DNA from 2 places in the Methylobacterium sp. WL64 genome. Region 2 is predicted to be linked to the other one. Evidence: predicted binding sites of a transcription regulator. Region 2 holds the regulator's gene; the other holds the start of a gene.
What was found. Region 2 encodes LexA, which represses DNA repair genes until DNA is damaged. Its sites were predicted from a motif close to TGTTCNNNNTGTGTTCNG; they were not measured.
Positions count from the first base shown of each region.

Region 1 (7,238 bases), on a different contig from region 2:
CCGCACGGTGCTCGAGGCGGCCGAGATCCCGGTCCTGGTGGCCGACACCCATATGAGCGTGATGGAAGGCTCGATCGGGGCGTTCGGTCAGCGCCTGATGGTTCCGGGCGATTGGGCGCCCCAGGCCCGCCGGTTGCTCAAGGATGCCGGGCTCGCGCACGAGTTGCGTGACCCGTGAGCCCGGAGCCCGATGCCTTCCTGGGCGGGATTTTGCGCCTGCACCAGCCGCCCCGCGGAGCGCACCGGGCCGGGACCGATGCGGTGCTGCTCGCCCGGCTGCTGGTCCCGGCGCCGGGGGAGCGGTTGTGCGATGTCGGCGCCGGGACCGGCGCGGTGGGTCTGGCCTGCGCGGCGCTTCATCCCGGAACCTGCCCGACCCTGGTGGAGCGCGACCCCGAACTGGCCGGGCTGGCCCGGGCCAACGCCGTCCTCAACGGCATCGCGGCTTCGGTGATCGAGGCCGACGTTCTGGCGCCGGCGGCCGAGCGCCGCGCCGCCGGGCTGGAGCCCGACAGCGTCGACCTCGTCCTGACCAACCCGCCGTTCTTCACCACGGGCCGCCACCGCCCCTCCCCGCATCCCGGCAAGGCGACGGCACACACGTTTCCCGAGAGCGGCCTGGACCTCTGGATCCGCGCCTGCACGGCGGTCCTGCGACCGGGGGGCCGGCTCGGGCTGATCCACCGGGCAGACGCCCTGCCGGCCTGCCTCGACGCCATGAAGGGCCGCTACGGCGGGATCGCGATCCGCCCGGTCCACGCCCGGGCCGAGGCGCCGGCGATCCGGGTGCTGATCGCCGGCATCCGGGGCAGCCGCGCGGCTCCGAGCCTGCTGCCGCCGCTGGTGCTGCACGGCCCCCAAGGCTTCACGCCCGAGGCCGAGGCGCTCCACCGGGGCGCGCCCTGGCCTCGGGCGTGAAGGGCCGTCCGGTCAGGCCGCGAGGGCCGTCGGCACCGCGTCGTCGATGCCGAGAAACCGCTCGACGGCCGGCAGATCCGAGAATCCCAGAAACTCTGGGCGCAGCGGCTCGGGCAGCCCGTCGAAGTTGAGCCCCGGGAACGTGTCGGGATGCGGGTAGAGCTGCCACTCAGCCCCGGGCTCGACCGGCGGGAACAGGATCGCGACTTTCTCGTCGCCCAGGCGCACGATCCGGGTCGGGCTGTACGACAGGGTCTCGATGCTCCAGCCCCGATGATGGTCCCGGCGGGCCTTCAGGGTACGGCGGCGCGTCGTGAGATGCATGGCGGTCTCCTGCGGGTTTGAGCGTTCGAAACTTCAGGCGGCGCTGCGGCGGCCGGTGCGCTTGGGCCAGCCGAGCGCCACGAGGCGCGCCTTGGCGTAGTCGCGGACCTCGTCGCGGGTGCCGGGCGGCATCGCCGCCAGGATCGCTTGGGTGGCCCCGTCGAGCATCAGGTCGGTCACGTCGTTGATCGTCTCGGCACCGTCGATGCGGCGCTTGAGGTCGCCCTCGGCCTCGGTGACCTCGTCGAAGGGCTGGGCCTCCTCGAAATCCTCGTCCACGGCCCGGACCGTGGGCAGGTGGGCGCGGAACTCGTCGGCCTCCTCCTCCGAGTAGACCAGGCCGTGCAGTTCGATCAGCTTGAGGATGACGCGGTCCTTCCCGCGCTTCTCCGCCATGGCGTAGACGTAGGCCGCCTGCTTGCCCGAGACGCGGTAGTTCACGTTGACCAGCGCCTCGCCCATCGACCACTCGACCCGGTCGGCGGCTGGCTTCGCACCGGATTTGGCACCGGGCAGGCGCCCGGTGACCAGCAGCACGGCCTCGTCGCGCTCGGCGCGGATGATCGTCGGCGGCTCGAACACGATCCCGGCCTGGGCGGCGATCCGCTCCAACGTCTTGTGGTAGATGACCGCCGTGCCCTGCACGCGCCAGACGTTGCCCCCGAAGGGCTCCCCGTAACGCACCAGGATGTCGGCGATCTGCTTGTCGGCGGTTCGCATGCGGGGCTCGTTCCGGTGAGAGGCAACCGCGTCATCCACAGCTTTCTACGGCGACGCTCTTTTGTTCCTGTTTTGTTTCATCGTATATGCGGGATCGCGGCGGCGTGCGCAAGGGTCGGGGTCTGCTGTCCGCGGAAATCAGACGGGGCTGCGTCAGTGCGTGCGGGGGCGTCGCAGGACGCATCCAGGGGCTCGGTTTGCCGCGGAGGCGGTGATGGCGCGGGCGTTTCGGATTTCGTTTCGCGGCTCAGGATGGCGACGGGTCCGGGCTCCATCACCCTGTGCCAATCCAACCGCCTCATCTCGGAGCGCCCGCGTCAGGATGCGGGGTTAGGCGGGAGAACGTTCGGGTTCGCGATGATCCTCGCCATCATCGCAAGACCAGCCTAGCAAGTACGGGCCCGGATCTGATCCGATCATGCATGGGACCAATGCTTTCGACCCGTGCCGGCCTTTGGATGGCTGCCGGCCCTTCTGGTCAGCGGCCATCTTCTGGCCGCCCGGCAACTCGAGTTCGGGGTGAGGACCAGACTGTCGTAGCCCGACCAGATTTTTTTCTTGACTTAGAGTGCGCTCAAACCCGCAGCATTCTTAGCGTCGTGATGAGAAGATATTCGTGAAGATCGGAGAACTCGCGAGGCGTTCGGGATTGTCTGCCCATACGATTCGTTACTATGAGCGGATCGGGCTACTCCCCTATGCTGACCGAGATCAGTCAAACCAGCGTGATTACGACGCGTCTATCCTAGCGTGGATCGCATTCTTAGATCGTCTCAAGACGACCGGTATGCCGATCCGGGACATGCTGCGATACGCAGCATTGCGCGAGCGTGGCGTCATCACTGAGGCTGAGCGCTGTGATTTGCTGTGGGAGCACCGCGAGTGCGTCCGCGCGCATGTGGCCGATCTGCAAGCCTGCCTTCTCGTCCTCGACACCAAGATCGCCGGCTACGCCGGCTCTGACGGGAGGACGCAGGCGTATGACACGACAACACCGCAACGGCGACGAAAGCCGGCTAGAGCGCGGGCAGCGAGCACTCGCTGAGATCGACGGCCAAGCAGGAGAGAAGGTCGTCGCCTCGCTCGCGGAGATCGCCCCTGACTTTGCGACCTACCTTATCGAGTTCCCTTTCGGCGATATTTACAGCCGCCCCGGCCTAGAACGGCGTTCCCGCGAGATAGCCACTATCGCGGCACTAACGGCGATGGGCAATGCAGCACCACAACTTAAGGTCCACATAGAGGCAGGCCTGAACGTCGGCCTCTCGTGTGAAGAGGTCACTGAAGTTATCATGCAGATGGCCGTTTATGCAGGCTTTCCAGCAGCATTAAACGGATTATTCTCAGCCAAAGAAGTGTTCGCGGCGCGTTCGACAGCCGAGCCTTGTGCCCCAGGGGCCTGACGCCGCCTTCGTCATCGACAACGGCGCATCGTCGGTCAGGCGGGTCGACCTGACCGGCCATTCGACAAACGTTGCACAGGGCTTCGATGTCGCACCAGTCGCGCGTGGCCGGGCTCGGGACGGCAACCTACCGGTAGACGTATGGGGATCGGGCAGCAACTACAGGGTAGTCATCGATCCAAGACGGTAAGTGTAGCGATCGGGTCGCATTGCTTGACTCTCACGGCCGCTTGCAAGGGGCGAGGAGGGAGCGCCCCGGTGATATCCACTTCGACGCCTCTTTCATCCAAAAGCAGACAGGCGGAAATCCGCTCAGCCACGCCGTATTGGCGGGGCGATGCCGGCCCCTGATGGCCATCCATCGAGCGGCAGGTTCGGCGGCTCTACGCCTTTCGAGGTCACTCAACGGCCGTCGTGAGGACTTGGGGCGGGACAGCCGGTTCCGGCGCGGGCTGGGCCACGAACATCTTGCCCGTGGCAAAAGCAGCCGCGTTGACGATGCCCATGGTGAAGAGCCCAGCCGCGAGGGCAACAAACATCCACGCGGGGCCGAGCCCGAGGATAGCCGCGATCCAGGCCCCCCCCAGCGCCACCCCCATCCGGAAGACGCTGGCCGTGAGCGGCCAGCCGACACGGCCTGCACCTTGGGCCGCGAAGTAGAGAGCAAGGCCGGCCCCGAAGAACCCGTAGAACGGTCCGACGATGCGGAGATAGGAGGAGCCCGTAGCCAACATGGCCGGATCACCCCCGAACAGACCGAGCCAAGCTTCAGGATACAGGGCGGCCGCAACGCCGATGGCCTCCGTCAGAAGACCGGCCACGATGGCGCCGGTGAGCGCAGCCTGACGGGCGCGGGCCTGCAGTCCGGCGCCGAGGGCGGTGCCGACGATGGCGGCAATGGGCGAACCGAGCCCGAATACGAGGGGGACCAGCAGGTATTCCAGCCGGGCGCCGGTTCCATACCCGGCAACCGCGGCCGGCCCCGCCGTCCCCACGAAGCCCGTCGCGGCGATGACCGTGACGTTCGACGTGATACTGGCGATGCCGGAGAGCAGGCCGACGCGCAGGATCTCGCGGGACGGCGCCCAGGTAAGCCTCGGGAGGCGCCGGCTCGGGTGCAGGACGCCGCGGCCAGACCAAATCGAGGCGGCGAAGACGGCGGTGCCGGCGGCGTAGTAGGCCGCGAAAGCGACTCCGCCGCCCACGACCCCGAGCTTCGGGAACGGCCCCCAGCCGAAGATCAGCGCCGGCGAGAGAGGGATCAGCACGATGGCGCCGGCGCAGGTGACGCCGGCCGGGAGGGCCATGTTGCCGGTACCGCGGATCACGGCCGCGAGCGCGTTGAAAAGCCAGATCAGGACCGCTCCGCCGAGCACGACGTTCGCGTAGGCCGTCGCAGCCTGGAGCGATTCCCCCGTGCCGCCCATCGCGGCGTAGAGGCGCGGTCCCAGCGGCAGCGCGAGCAGACTGGTCACGAGACCAAGTCCGAGGCCGATGGCGACAGCGTGCCAAGCGACGAGGCTGGCCTCCGCCTTCCGGCCGGCGCCCAGGGTACGCGAGACCGCCGACTGGATGCCGCCGCCCATGCCGCCGGCCGACAGCATCTGGACGAGCATGACGACCGGGAAGACGAGGGCCATGCCGGCTAGGGCGTCGGTGCCGAGCTTCGCGACGAAGTAGGTCTCGATCAGGCCGATGGAGGTCTGGACGACCATCACCACGACGTTCGGCCCGGCCATCCGAGCCAGGGTCGGCACGAGCGGCGCTTCGAGCAGGCGACGCGTTCGGATGTCCATGGCAGAACCCTCACGGCCTCACGGATTTCAGCGCGGGCACGATGGCCGATCCGCCACCGGCCGGCGGATCGCCGTCGAGAACGGCGCGGTCGCTTGACCGGCGGCGGGTGGCATCCCGGCACCGGACCGATCGAACGGAAGGCCGGTCGTGCGCGCGGTCGCGACGAGGTAGCCTGCCGCGTCGCGGGTGCGGTCCTCGGACCCGGAGTGCCGACCTCCGGCATGGAAGACCAGACCGAAGGCGGTCAGCGGCCCAGGCGTTTCTTCGGCCATCGATGGACCTCTTGGAGTGGCCGACCGCCCGGCATGCGGACACGTGCCGTGCCAGCGCCAAAGCCGATCAACGCGACCGCCTATTCATGCTGACCGTAATTTATACTGCGGCTTCGTGCAAGCTTGAACCCGTTTGGGAGTCCGGTGGATGGCCATCGTCGGCTCGCCAGCTGTCTTCCTCGCCGCCACCGTCCGTCAGCGTTTGTGAGTTCGGAGACCGAGAGGCGAGCGCCGTTTCGGACCTCGGCACGGTCAAGCGGATCGCATGCCGGTGGTCGTGCGGTGAGCGCTTTCCAAACCGTGGCGTGGTCACCCCGGAACCCGCGATGACGCGCGAGCGGACGGTGGGACGACCGTACCACTCAGATGACCGCGGTCTCGGTCAGGGCGACGGACAACGCCCACAACCGCGCGGCCTCGTCAGGATCCACCGCATACGCCTTGACGCCCACGAACGGCACAGCTGCCGCTTCGGCCCTAACGGCCACGTCGCAATCCTCGCAATAGAGGCCGCCGAGTCCGTCGAGCAGCGGCGAGGTCGCCGCCCAGACCTGGGTGGCGGCGCCCTGGGCCGGCGTCTTGAAGGTCGGGTCCGCGGGCGTGCCCTGCGCGTCGAGCCAGCCTTCCGCGATCATCTCGTCCTGCGTCAGGTGGCGCTGGAGCGGGGTGAAGATTTTTCCCGGGTGCAGCGAGAAGGCGCGGATGCCCCGGTCCTGCCCCAACCGGTCGAGATGGGCGGCGAACAACGCGTTGGCGGTCTTCGACTGACCGTAGGCGTGCCATTTGTCGTAGCCGCCGGCGAACATCACGTCGTCCCAGCGGATCGGCAAGAGGTGATGCCCGGCCGAGGACACCGCGATCACCCGGGCGCCTCCCGCGAGCAGCGGCAGGAGGCGGTTGGTGAGGGCGAAGGGGCCGAGATGGTTGGTGGCGAACTGCGCCTCCCAGCCCGGCCCGACCCGGGTCTCCGGGCAGGCCATCAGGCCGGCATTGTTGATGAGCCCGTCGATCGGCCGGCCAGCCTGCAGGACGCCCTCGGCAAAACGCCGGACGCTACCGAGGTCCGACAGGTCGAGGGCGTCGACCGTCGTCCGGGGCATGTCCTGCGTCGCGATCCGGGCGGCAACCGGATCGCGGGCGGCGACGAGGACTTCGGCGCCCGCGGCCGCGAGCGCGCGGGTGGTCTCGAGACCCAGGCCCGAATGCCCCCCGGTGACGACGGCAAAACGCCCCGTCAGGTCGCGCCCGGCCAGGACATCGGAAGCGGTGCTGCGGGCGCCGAACCCGGATCCGAGCGGCGTCTGGTGATCGATCATGGTCTTGCTCCGGGTCGCCCCGGCGATGCTGCCGGTGCGCGGACCATCGACCCGGAAAGCCGGACGCTCCATGCTGGGGCGTCCGCGAATCCTGTGCGGGCGTCCGGTTCGCGCCATGGATCCGCTCTCCGACGTTCTCGCGTTGCTCAGGCCCCGAAGCGCCCTCAGTGCGGGCCTTGATGCCGGCGGCGCCTGGGCGATCCGCTTTCCCGCCCATGACGGGATCAAGTTCAACGCCGTGATGCGAGGCGCCTGCTGGGTTGCGGTCGAAGGCGAGCCCGAGCCCATCCGGATGGCAGCCGGCGACTGCTTCCTGCTGACCCGGGGCCGCCCGTTCCACCTCGCGACCGACCTGGCCCTCCCGGCGATCGAGTCCGCCGCGATCTACGACCACGCGGCCGACGCGGTCGCGACCTGCAACGGAGGCGGCGACTTCTTCCTGGTCGGCGGGCGGTTCTTCTTCGCAGGCGACGCGGCCGGGCTGCTGC
Region 1 covers NZ_VRVA01000004.1:8,336-15,573, reverse strand. The annotation lists gene FV242_RS03275 (DUF2007 domain-containing protein) at 1-178, shown strand, start outside; gene FV242_RS03270 (tRNA1(Val) (adenine(37)-N6)-methyltransferase) at 175-918, shown strand; gene FV242_RS03265 (hypothetical protein) at 931-1,242, opposite strand; gene FV242_RS03260 (trna delta -isopentenylpyrophosphate transferase) at 1,276-1,962, opposite strand; gene FV242_RS03255 (MerR family transcriptional regulator) at 2,579-3,007, shown strand; gene FV242_RS03250 (carboxymuconolactone decarboxylase family protein) at 2,943-3,365, shown strand; gene FV242_RS03245 (MATE family efflux transporter) at 3,764-5,161, opposite strand; gene FV242_RS03240 (hypothetical protein) at 5,189-5,434, opposite strand; gene FV242_RS03235 (SDR family NAD(P)-dependent oxidoreductase) at 5,797-6,750, opposite strand; gene FV242_RS03230 (AraC family transcriptional regulator) at 6,866-7,238, shown strand, end outside.
Region 1: FV242_RS03260 (trna delta -isopentenylpyrophosphate transferase) is a predicted target of LexA. The motif match lies at 2,025-2,042, and genes of this name have one in related genera.

Region 2 (9,155 bases):
TGAGGGGCAGCATTACCGCTCGCGCACAAAAGCCTCGTCGGCAGCCCAGAGATGCTGGGCCGCGTAGGCTCTGAACGGGCGCCATGCCTCGGCCCGGGCGAGGAGTGCGGCCGGGCTGGGACGGCCGGTGGCGGTCTCGAGGGCGCGGAGAAGGCCGATGTCGCCCACCGGCAGGGCGTCCGGCAGCTTGAGAGCCCGCATGGCGATGTACTGCGCGGTCCAGGGGCCGATCCCGCGGATCGCCGTGAAGCGCAGCACCGCATCCTCCAGGGTCCCGGCCGGGGCGAACAGGTCCGGGTTCGCGAGCGCGGCGGCCGCCAGCGCCCGGATCGCTGCGCCGCGGGCGCGGGGCATGTTCAGCGCGAGCGCCACGTCGGCCTCGACCAGTTGAAGCGGCGTCGGGAAGACATGGGTCAGGCTGCCCGCCGGCTCTGCCAGCGGCGTCCCGAATGCGGCGACCAGCTTTCCGGCGAGCCGGATCGCGGCCTGAACCGAGACCTGCTGGCCGAGGATCGCCCGGCATCCGGTCTCGAACGGGTCCCACGCGCCGGGCAGCCGCAATCCTGGCCTGGCCGCCACGAGTCCGGCCAGGGTAGGGTCTCGGGACAGGCAGGCCGCGATCGCGGCCGGATCGGCGTCGCAAACGAACAGGCGGCGCAGGCGCTCGGCGACCTTAATCCCGGACGTGACGTCGAGGCCCTGGAGCGTCGCGTCCAGGCCGGCATCGCCGAACGCGACCGCGACGATGCCGGGCCGTCCGCCGATGCAGACCGTGCGCGCGTAACATTGCGCGCCGGGCTCGGCCGCTTCGACCCCAAGGATGGCTCGCTTCGCCAGGAAGGCGCGGATCGACGGCCAATCATAGGGTTGCCGACAAGGGATGCGGAGCGTGACGACCGCCCCGCTGGCCAGGACCGGCCAAAGCGACAGGGGCGGCCCTTCGGCCGCCCCCGGTGTCGCTTCGGGTTCGATGGCTCGGCTCAGCCGCGCTCGTCGACCGGCACGTAGTCGCGCTGCGCCGGGCCGACATAGAGCTGGCGCGGACGGCCGATCTTCTGCATCGGGTCCTCGATCATCTCGGCCCATTGCGCGATCCAGCCGACGGTGCGCGCCACCGCGAACAGCACAGTGAACATGTCGGTCGGGAAACCCATCGCCTTGAGCGTGATGCCCGAATAGAAATCGATGTTCGGGTAGAGCTTCTTCTCGATGAAGTACTCGTCCTTGAGGGCGATCTGCTCCAGTTCCATGGCAACGTGGAGCAGCGGATCCTCCGTCTTGCCGAGTTCCTTGAGGACCTGGTGCGTGGTGCTCTGCATGATCCGGGCGCGCGGATCGTAGTTCTTATAGACCCGGTGGCCGAAGCCCATGAGGCGGAACGGGTCGTTCTTGTCCTTGGCCTTCGCGACGTACTTGCCGACGTTCTCGGGCGTGCCAATCTCCATCAGCATCTTCAGCGCCGCCTCGTTGGCGCCGCCATGGGCCGGCCCCCATAGGCACGCGATGCCGGCCGCGATGCAGGCGAACGGGTTCGCGCCGGACGAACCGGCGAGCCGCACGGTCGAGGTCGAGGCGTTCTGCTCGTGATCGGCGTGCAGGATGAAGATCTTGTCGAGGGCTTTCGCGAAGACCGGATTGACTTCGTAATCCTCGCACGGAACCGCGTAACACATCCGCAGGAAGTTCGAGGTATAGTCCAGATCGTTCTTCGGATACACGAAGGGCTGGCCGATAGAGTACTTGTAGGCCATCGCGGCCAGCGTCGGCATCTTGGCGATCATGCGGATCGACGCGATCAGCCGCTGGCTCTCGTCGGTGATGTCGGTCGAGTCGTGGTAGAAGGCCGAGAGCGCGCCGACGGAGGCGACCATCACGGCCATGGGGTGGGCGTCACGCCGGAAGCCGGTGAAGAACCGGTTCATCTGGTCGTGCACCATGGTGTGGCGCGTGACCCGATAGTCGAAATCGGCCTTCTGGGCGGCGGTCGGCAGCGTACCGAACAGCATCAGGTAGCAGGTCTCGAGGAAGTCGCCCTTCTCGGCGAGTTGCTCGATCGGGTAGCCGCGATAGAGCAGCACGCCCTCATCGCCGTCGATGTAGGTGATCTTCGATTCGCACGAGGCCGTCGAGGTGAAGCCCGGATCGAAGGTGAAGGCGCCGGTCTTGGCGTAGAGCTTGCCGATGTCGATGACGTCCGGGCCGATCGTGCCGGACTTGACCGGCAGTTCGATCTCCTTGCCGTCCACGGTGATGGTGCTGGATGCGCTCATGGAACGTGGACCCTTCTCTGGCGACGTGGCGGATGCCGGCCTCGGGCTGCCCGAGTCGACCCCGGGGCCGGAGCACGCCGCGCGTCATGTTGCGGGTGCTCACAGGCCATGGGTTACCCAAACGGCAGTGCAGCAGCAACGGGGTCGGTGACAACCGACCGCCATCGCCAAGCAAAATCCGGTACCAAGCGAAATCCGGGCCGAGGCGCGCAGTTCCTTCCCGCCCGCTCAGCCCTGCGGCACCTGATCGGCGAGGCGCGCCAGGGTCTCGGATCGTCCGAGCACCGCCATCACGTCGAACAGGGGCGGGGAGGTGGTGCGGCCGGTGAGTGCGGCCCGCAGGGGCTGGGCCACCTGCCCAAGCTTGCACCCGGCTGTCTCCGCATACTGACGCACCGCACCCTCGGTCGCCGCCGCGCTCCACTCGGGCAGCGACTGGAGATCCGGCAGCACCCCAGCCAGACGCGCCCGGCCCTCGTCGGACAGGAGCGTCCGGGCCTTGTCGTCGAGCACCAGGGGACGCTGGGCGGTGAGGTAATAGGCGCTGTCGAGCAGTTCGATCAGTGTCTTGGCCCGCTCTTTCAGGCCCGGCATGGCCTGGATCAGCTGGTCCTTGAGGGCTGGCTGGAGCGTCGCCGGGAGGCCGCGCTCCGGGCCGACGTTCGGCAGGATCGTCTCGAGCGCGGCGACCAGATCCGCATCGGCGCTGCCTCGGATGTAGAGTCCGTTGAGGTTGGCGAGCTTGGCGAAGTCGAACCGCGCCGCCGAGCGCCCCACTGCGCGGAGATCGAAGGCCGTGATCATCTCGTCGGTGGAGAACACCTCCTGGTCGCCGTGGCTCCAGCCCAGTCGCACAAGGTAGTTGCGCAGCGCCTCCGGCAGGTAGCCGAGGTCGCGGTAGGCCTCGACCCCGAGCGCCCCGTGGCGCTTCGACAGCTTCGCCCCGTCGGCGCCGTGGATCAGCGGGATATGGGCCATCCTGGGAATGTCCCAGCCGAGCGCAGAGAAGATCTGGCTCTGCCGGGCCGCGTTGGTGAGGTGGTCGTCGCCGCGGATGACCTGGGTGACGCCCATGTCGTGGTCGTCGACCACGACGGCGAGCATGTAGGTCGGCGTCCCGTCCGAGCGCAGCAGGACGAGGTCGTCGAGATCGCGGTTGGCCCAGGTCACCCGCCCCTGCACGGCATCCTCGACCACCGTCTCGCCCTCGATGGGCGCGCGCAGCCGGATCACCGGCCTGACCCCGGCAGGAGCCTCGGACGGGTCGCGATCGCGCCACCGCCCGTCGTAGCGCGGGGCCCGGCCCTCGGCTCGGGCGGTCTCCCGCATCTGCGTCAGTTCCTCCGCGGAGGCGTAGCAATGGTAGGCGCGGCCGGCGGCCAGCAGCTCCTCGGCGACCGCGCGATGGCGCTCGGCGCGGGCGAACTGGAAGACCACGTCCCCGTCCCAATCGAGGCCGAGCCAGGACAGGCCGTCGAGGATCGCGTCGATCGCGCCCTTGGTCGAGCGTTCCCGGTCGGTATCCTCGATGCGCAGCAGCATCTTGCCGCCGGTGTGGCGGGCGTACAGCCAATTGAACAGCGCCGTGCGGGCACCGCCGATATGGAGGTATCCGGTGGGCGAGGGGGCGAAGCGCGTGACGACGGCTGAGGACATCGGGCCGATATGTTCGGGGGCGAAGGGCGATGGGGCGGTGCAGGGCGTCAGGGCGGCGCCCGTCGCACGGCGTGGCGCCCGTAGCACGAAGCGTCCGCTGTAGCACGGGCCGACGGGTGCGTTAAGAATCCCCGGCCGGGACTTGAGTCGTCCGGCACGGGGCGGGGCGGATGCGGCGGATCGGCGCGAGGCTGGCGGGCGGCGCGGTGGCGCTGGCCGGCACGCGCCCGGTGTCGATGCCGGCGCTCCGCGGCTGGCTCGCCGATGGGCTCACCCGGGAGGTCGAGCAGCGCCGCCTGTTCCCGTGGCTGGCGGTGGCGTTCGGCGCCGGGATCCTGGTCTTCTTCGGGTGTGCCGACGGGACGCCGTTCCTCGCCGCCCCCTTGGCAGGAGCGGCGCTCGCCCTCGCGCCGGCGCCGTTCCTGGGTGCGCGGCCGGGGGCACTCGCCCTTTGCCTGGCGCTGACAGCCGGCTTCCTGGGCTTCGCGGCGGCGACCTGGCGGGTCTCGCAGGTGGCGGCGCCGATCCTCACCCGCACTACAATCGGGCCGCTGACCGGGATGATCGAGGGGCTGGACGAGCGCGAGGTCGGCGCCCGGCTGGTGATCAGGGTCGAGAGCTTCGCCGGGCTCGAACCCGCTTTGAGGCCGCTTCGGGTGCGGGTCTCGTTCCGGAAGGCGCCATCCCTGCGGCCCGGGGACTTCATCGCCGCGACGGCAAGGTTGCTGCCGCCGCCCGAGGCGGCACGACCGGGCGGCTACGATTTCGCCCGGGATGCCTACTTTCAGGGACTCGGCGCGGTAGGCTCGCTGATCGGGGCGATCACGGTTCGAGAGCCGCCCACCCCGCCACCTCTGCGCCTGCGACTGGCAGCCTTGCTGGACGAGGCCCGCAACGCGCTGACACGCCGGATCGCGCAGGCCGAGGGCGGGCAAGCGGGGGCCGTGGCGGCGGCCCTGGTCACGGGCAAGCGCGGCCTGATCGGACCGGCCGCCAACGATGCGCTCCGGGCGGCGGGCATCTATCACGTCGTTTCCATCTCGGGCCTCCACATGGTGCTGGCCGCCGGCGTGGTGTTCTGGCTGGTGCGGGCCGTCTTGGCGCTGGTGCCGTATTGCGCGCTGGTCTGGCCGATCAAGAAGATCGCCGCCGGGTTCGCGATGCTGGGCGTCACCGCCTATTGCGCGTTCTCGGGCTGGGACATCGCCGCCGAGCGCTCGCTGATCATGACGCTGATCATGCTCGGCGCGATCCTGGTCGACCGGCCGGCGCTGTCCATGCGCAACCTCGCGCTGGCCGCCCTGATAGCATTGGCGCGGGAACCCGAGGGCCTGCTCGGACCGAGCTTCCAGATGTCGTTCGGGGCGGTGGCCGGGCTGATCGCCTGCGCGCGGCTGATCGACGGACGCCTGTTCCAGCGTCCCGGGGCGGGGCGGATCGAGCGGTTCGTCGGCACCGGCCTCTCGGCCGTGACAGGCACCCTCGCGACGACCCTGGTGGCACAGGTCGCGACGGCGCCGTTCGCGACCTACCATTTCCAGACGGTCCAGCCGTTCGGGCTGATCGGCAACGCCCTTACCCTGCCGCTGGTCTCCCTGGTCGTGATGCCGGCGGCGGTGATCGGGATCCTGGCCTATCCCTTCGCCCTGGACCGGCCGATCTGGTGGCTGATGGGACAGGCGGTGGGCGGCATGCTGGCGATCTCCGAATTGATCGCCGGCTTCAATCGGGCCGTCCTGGTGCTGCCGGCCTTCGGCACCGGCGCGCTGATGCTGCTGGCGGCCGGGCTGCTGCTGGCGACGCTGCCGGTATCGCGACTGCGCTGGCTGGCCCTGCCGCCCGCCCTGCTCGGGCTCGGCCTCGCCGTCGTTCCGGAGCGATTCGACCTGTACGTCGACCGGCAGGGCGGTGGTGCGGCCGTGCGTGGACCGGACGGAGTCCTGTGGGCCCTCGGCAATCCTTCGGCCTTCGTGATGGAGCAGTGGCTGAAAGCGGATGGCGACGGGCGATCGGCGAAGGCGGTGATCCAGGCTTCGTCGGCTGTCGGACGGTGCGACCGGCTCGGCTGCACCGCAAGCCTGCCGGACGGCCGCGCCGTCGCCCTGGTCCGCGACCGGCGCGCCTTCACGGAGGACTGCGCCCGGGCGGCCCTGCTGATCTCGCGGCTCGCGGCGCCGCCCACCTGCACGGGGCCGCTGGTGATCGACCGCCGGGTGCTCGCCGAACGAGGCGCCGTCGCACTCCGGGCCGACCGGGATGGCTTCACGGCACGCTATACCCGCGACACGGGCCGTACCGTGCCTTGGCGGGCATCACCGGCTTCGCGGCCATCGCCTGTCCCACAACCGAAAGTGGTAACACCCTCCGAGCCGATCCCGGCCGAGGCCGACGTCGCCGGTTCCGAGGCCGCGCCTGGCGACGCGCCGGCCGAACCCCTTCAGTAGCGGCGGACGAGGCTGACGAGCCGCCCCTGGATCTGGACCCGGTCGGGCCCGAGCACGCGGGTCTCGTAGGCCGGGTTGGCGGCCTCCAGGGCGATCGAGGAGCCCCGGCGGCGGAGCCGCTTGAGCGTCGCCTCCTCGTCGTCGATCAGCGCCACGATGATGTCGCCGGTATTGGCCGTATCCTGCTTGCGGATCACCACGAGGTCACCGTCCAGGATGCCGGCATCGACCATCGAGTCGCCGCGGACCTCGAGAGCGTAATGCTCGCCGCCGGCCAGGAAGTCCGGCGACATGGTGATGGCGTGGCTCTGGTTCTGGATCGCCGAGACCGGCGTACCGGCCGCGATCCGGCCCATCACGGGGATCGAGATGGCGCGGCCGCCGTCGTCGATCATCCGGGCGGTCGCCGGCTGCGCCGGCAGCTTGGACTTCCCGCCCTCGACCACGCTCGGGGTGAAGCGGCGGGGCTCCGCAGGTGGAGCAGCCGCCTGGGACAGGCTCTCGGGGATGCGGATCACCTCGATGGCGCGCGCCCGGTTCGGCAGGCGGCGCAGGAAGCCGCGCTCCTCGAGGGCCGTGATCAGCCGGTGGATGCCCGATTTGGACTTCAGATCGAGGGCGTCCTTCATCTCGTCGAACGAGGGCGGGACGCCACATTCCTGCATGCGGCTCTGGATGAAACGCAGGAGGTCCAGCTGCTTGCGCGTGAGCATCGACGGGGGACTCGCGGCTTGGAGGACCGCATCGATGCGGTCGCGGAAACAAATCACGAACACGTTAAACGTTCCGCAAGTGTTCCGCAAGCGTGATCGGCTGAGCTTGATCGATCGGCGATGTGCGGATGCGGCCGTTGTGTGCCGTGACGCGGTCGCGCCGCCATGGCAGAACCGGTCTGGCAGGATCGGCACGATCCCGGGCCAGCCTTGGTGACCTGAATCGCCGGAATGGTCCATAGGCTGGGACGGTCAGAGTGGCGCGGCGGGCCGCTCACGTCTGCCCACGGCACCTTGCCCGGACGACAGACATAGATCGCATGGACGCCGCATCATCCGACATCGCCGAGACCTGCAGCCGCGTGAAGCGCCTGAGAGTGGCGACCGCGGCCGCCCATGATCAGCTCGACCGGCGCATCATGGCGGCAAAGCCGTTCGCGAGCCTGGAGCGCTACGCGCTGTTCCTCCAGATCCAGTACAGGTTCCATGCGGTCGTCGATCGAGTCTATCGCGATGGCGCGTTCGCCCATGTCCTGCCCGATCTCGACGGCAGGCGCCGACTGCCCCTGATCCAGCAGGATCTGCGCGATGTCGGAGCGCCCGTCCCTGACGGCGCGTCCGAGGAACATTTCGGGACGATCGAACCGGCGCAGGGATTGGGCTGGCTCTACGTCGCCGAGGGCTCGAATCTCGGGGCGGCCATCCTGCTCAAGGAGGCCCGGGCGCTCGGCCTGTCGGAAACCCACGGTGCGCGCCATCTTGCCGGACATCCCGAAGGACGCGGGTTGCATTGGCGGCTTTTCACGGCCGCCCTCGACCGGGTCGAACTCCGGGAGACCGGGGAGCAACGCGTCGCCGCGGGGGCGACGGAGGCGTTCCAGTTCGTGCGCCGGCTGGTCGGGGACGTCTTCGAGGACTGACGGCGCCGCCACCCGGTCGGATCGTTCCGCCGCCCTGGCGCAGCAACAAAGCCTGTCACGCGCGCCGTCCACCGCCGAGTCGGGCGATGACCGGTCGCGGACGCCTGGAACGGCATCTCGGGCGACAAACGAATTGACTGGGCAAGCGGCGCCGTTTCAATGCGCCGAGGTGCTTGACCCGGTCGGCGGGGCAGGCGGATCGTCCCGGCGGCTTCGAGACTGGGCTGGAATTGGGCTTGGGATGACGAGGATGCGACGCGCGGCTCTTCTGCCCATCGGTGCCGGGGCCGTCGGCTTGGCGCTGGCCGGCTGCACCACCGGGTTCTCGTATATCTCGCGCAACTACGTGGCGCTCACCCCGCAGGTGGTCACCATCGGCTGCAAGGAGCCCTACGAGGTCTACGACAACCGGCAGGTGCGCCGGATGCTCGTCGTCTCGAACGCCCTGCGCGAGTACACCGGCTGCAATCTCAGCGAGGTGCGGATCGATCCCGATCCGGCCGCGACCCGGGTGAAGCGCTTCCGCACCGCCGCCCGCGCCTATCTCGACGAGACCGTGCGGGAGGATTGCCGGATCACCGGCGAGACGGTGTTCGATCCGCAGAAGAGCGAATTCACCTACGCCTGCGACGCGCCGATCGAGAAGCGGGGCACGGTGGTGCCGCGCCTGCCGGGCCGCAATCCGGGCTTCATCCAACAATGATCTGAGCCGCCCGCGCCGGCCCCGAGCCCGCCCGGTCAGGCGCCCGGCTTGGGGAAGGTGCGCTCGGCCGCATCGCCGGCCGCCGCCAGCAGGGCGCGGGCGAAGGCCCGGGCCTCCGCCCGGTCCAGCACGATCGCCGCGGTGACCGGGCCGCCGCCGAGGTCGGCGAGGGCGAGTTCGAGCCGTACCCCGTCCGGCATGGCGCTCGCCTGGAGGCTCCAGCCGCCCCCCCGATCCGTGCTCTCCGTCATGACATCCCTCCCGGCTGCCGGACCCGAGACAACGCCGCAGGCTCCGGCCGGAACGGCCCTGGCCCGGGACTGTTCCCGCGTCGCGCCGCACCCGACTTCCCTGCCCCGCGGATCCGAGTTCCTCAAGAGCGCCGGCCCGACCGTGGCGATCGCCGGGGTCGGCGCCCTCGACGGGGTCGGCCTGCTCCGGAGCGATTG
Region 2 covers NZ_VRVA01000069.1:3,025-12,179, reverse strand. The annotation lists gene parC (DNA topoisomerase IV subunit A) at 1-3, shown strand, start outside; gene FV242_RS22610 (DNA-3-methyladenine glycosylase) at 13-1,086, opposite strand; gene gltA (citrate synthase) at 981-2,270, opposite strand; gene gltX (glutamate--tRNA ligase) at 2,499-3,926, opposite strand; gene FV242_RS22595 (ComEC/Rec2 family competence protein) at 4,097-6,370, shown strand; gene lexA (transcriptional repressor LexA) at 6,364-7,083, opposite strand; gene FV242_RS22585 (biliverdin-producing heme oxygenase) at 7,404-8,003, shown strand; gene FV242_RS22580 (hypothetical protein) at 8,254-8,706, shown strand; gene FV242_RS22575 (hypothetical protein) at 8,742-8,957, opposite strand; gene FV242_RS22570 (hypothetical protein) at 8,956-9,155, shown strand, end outside.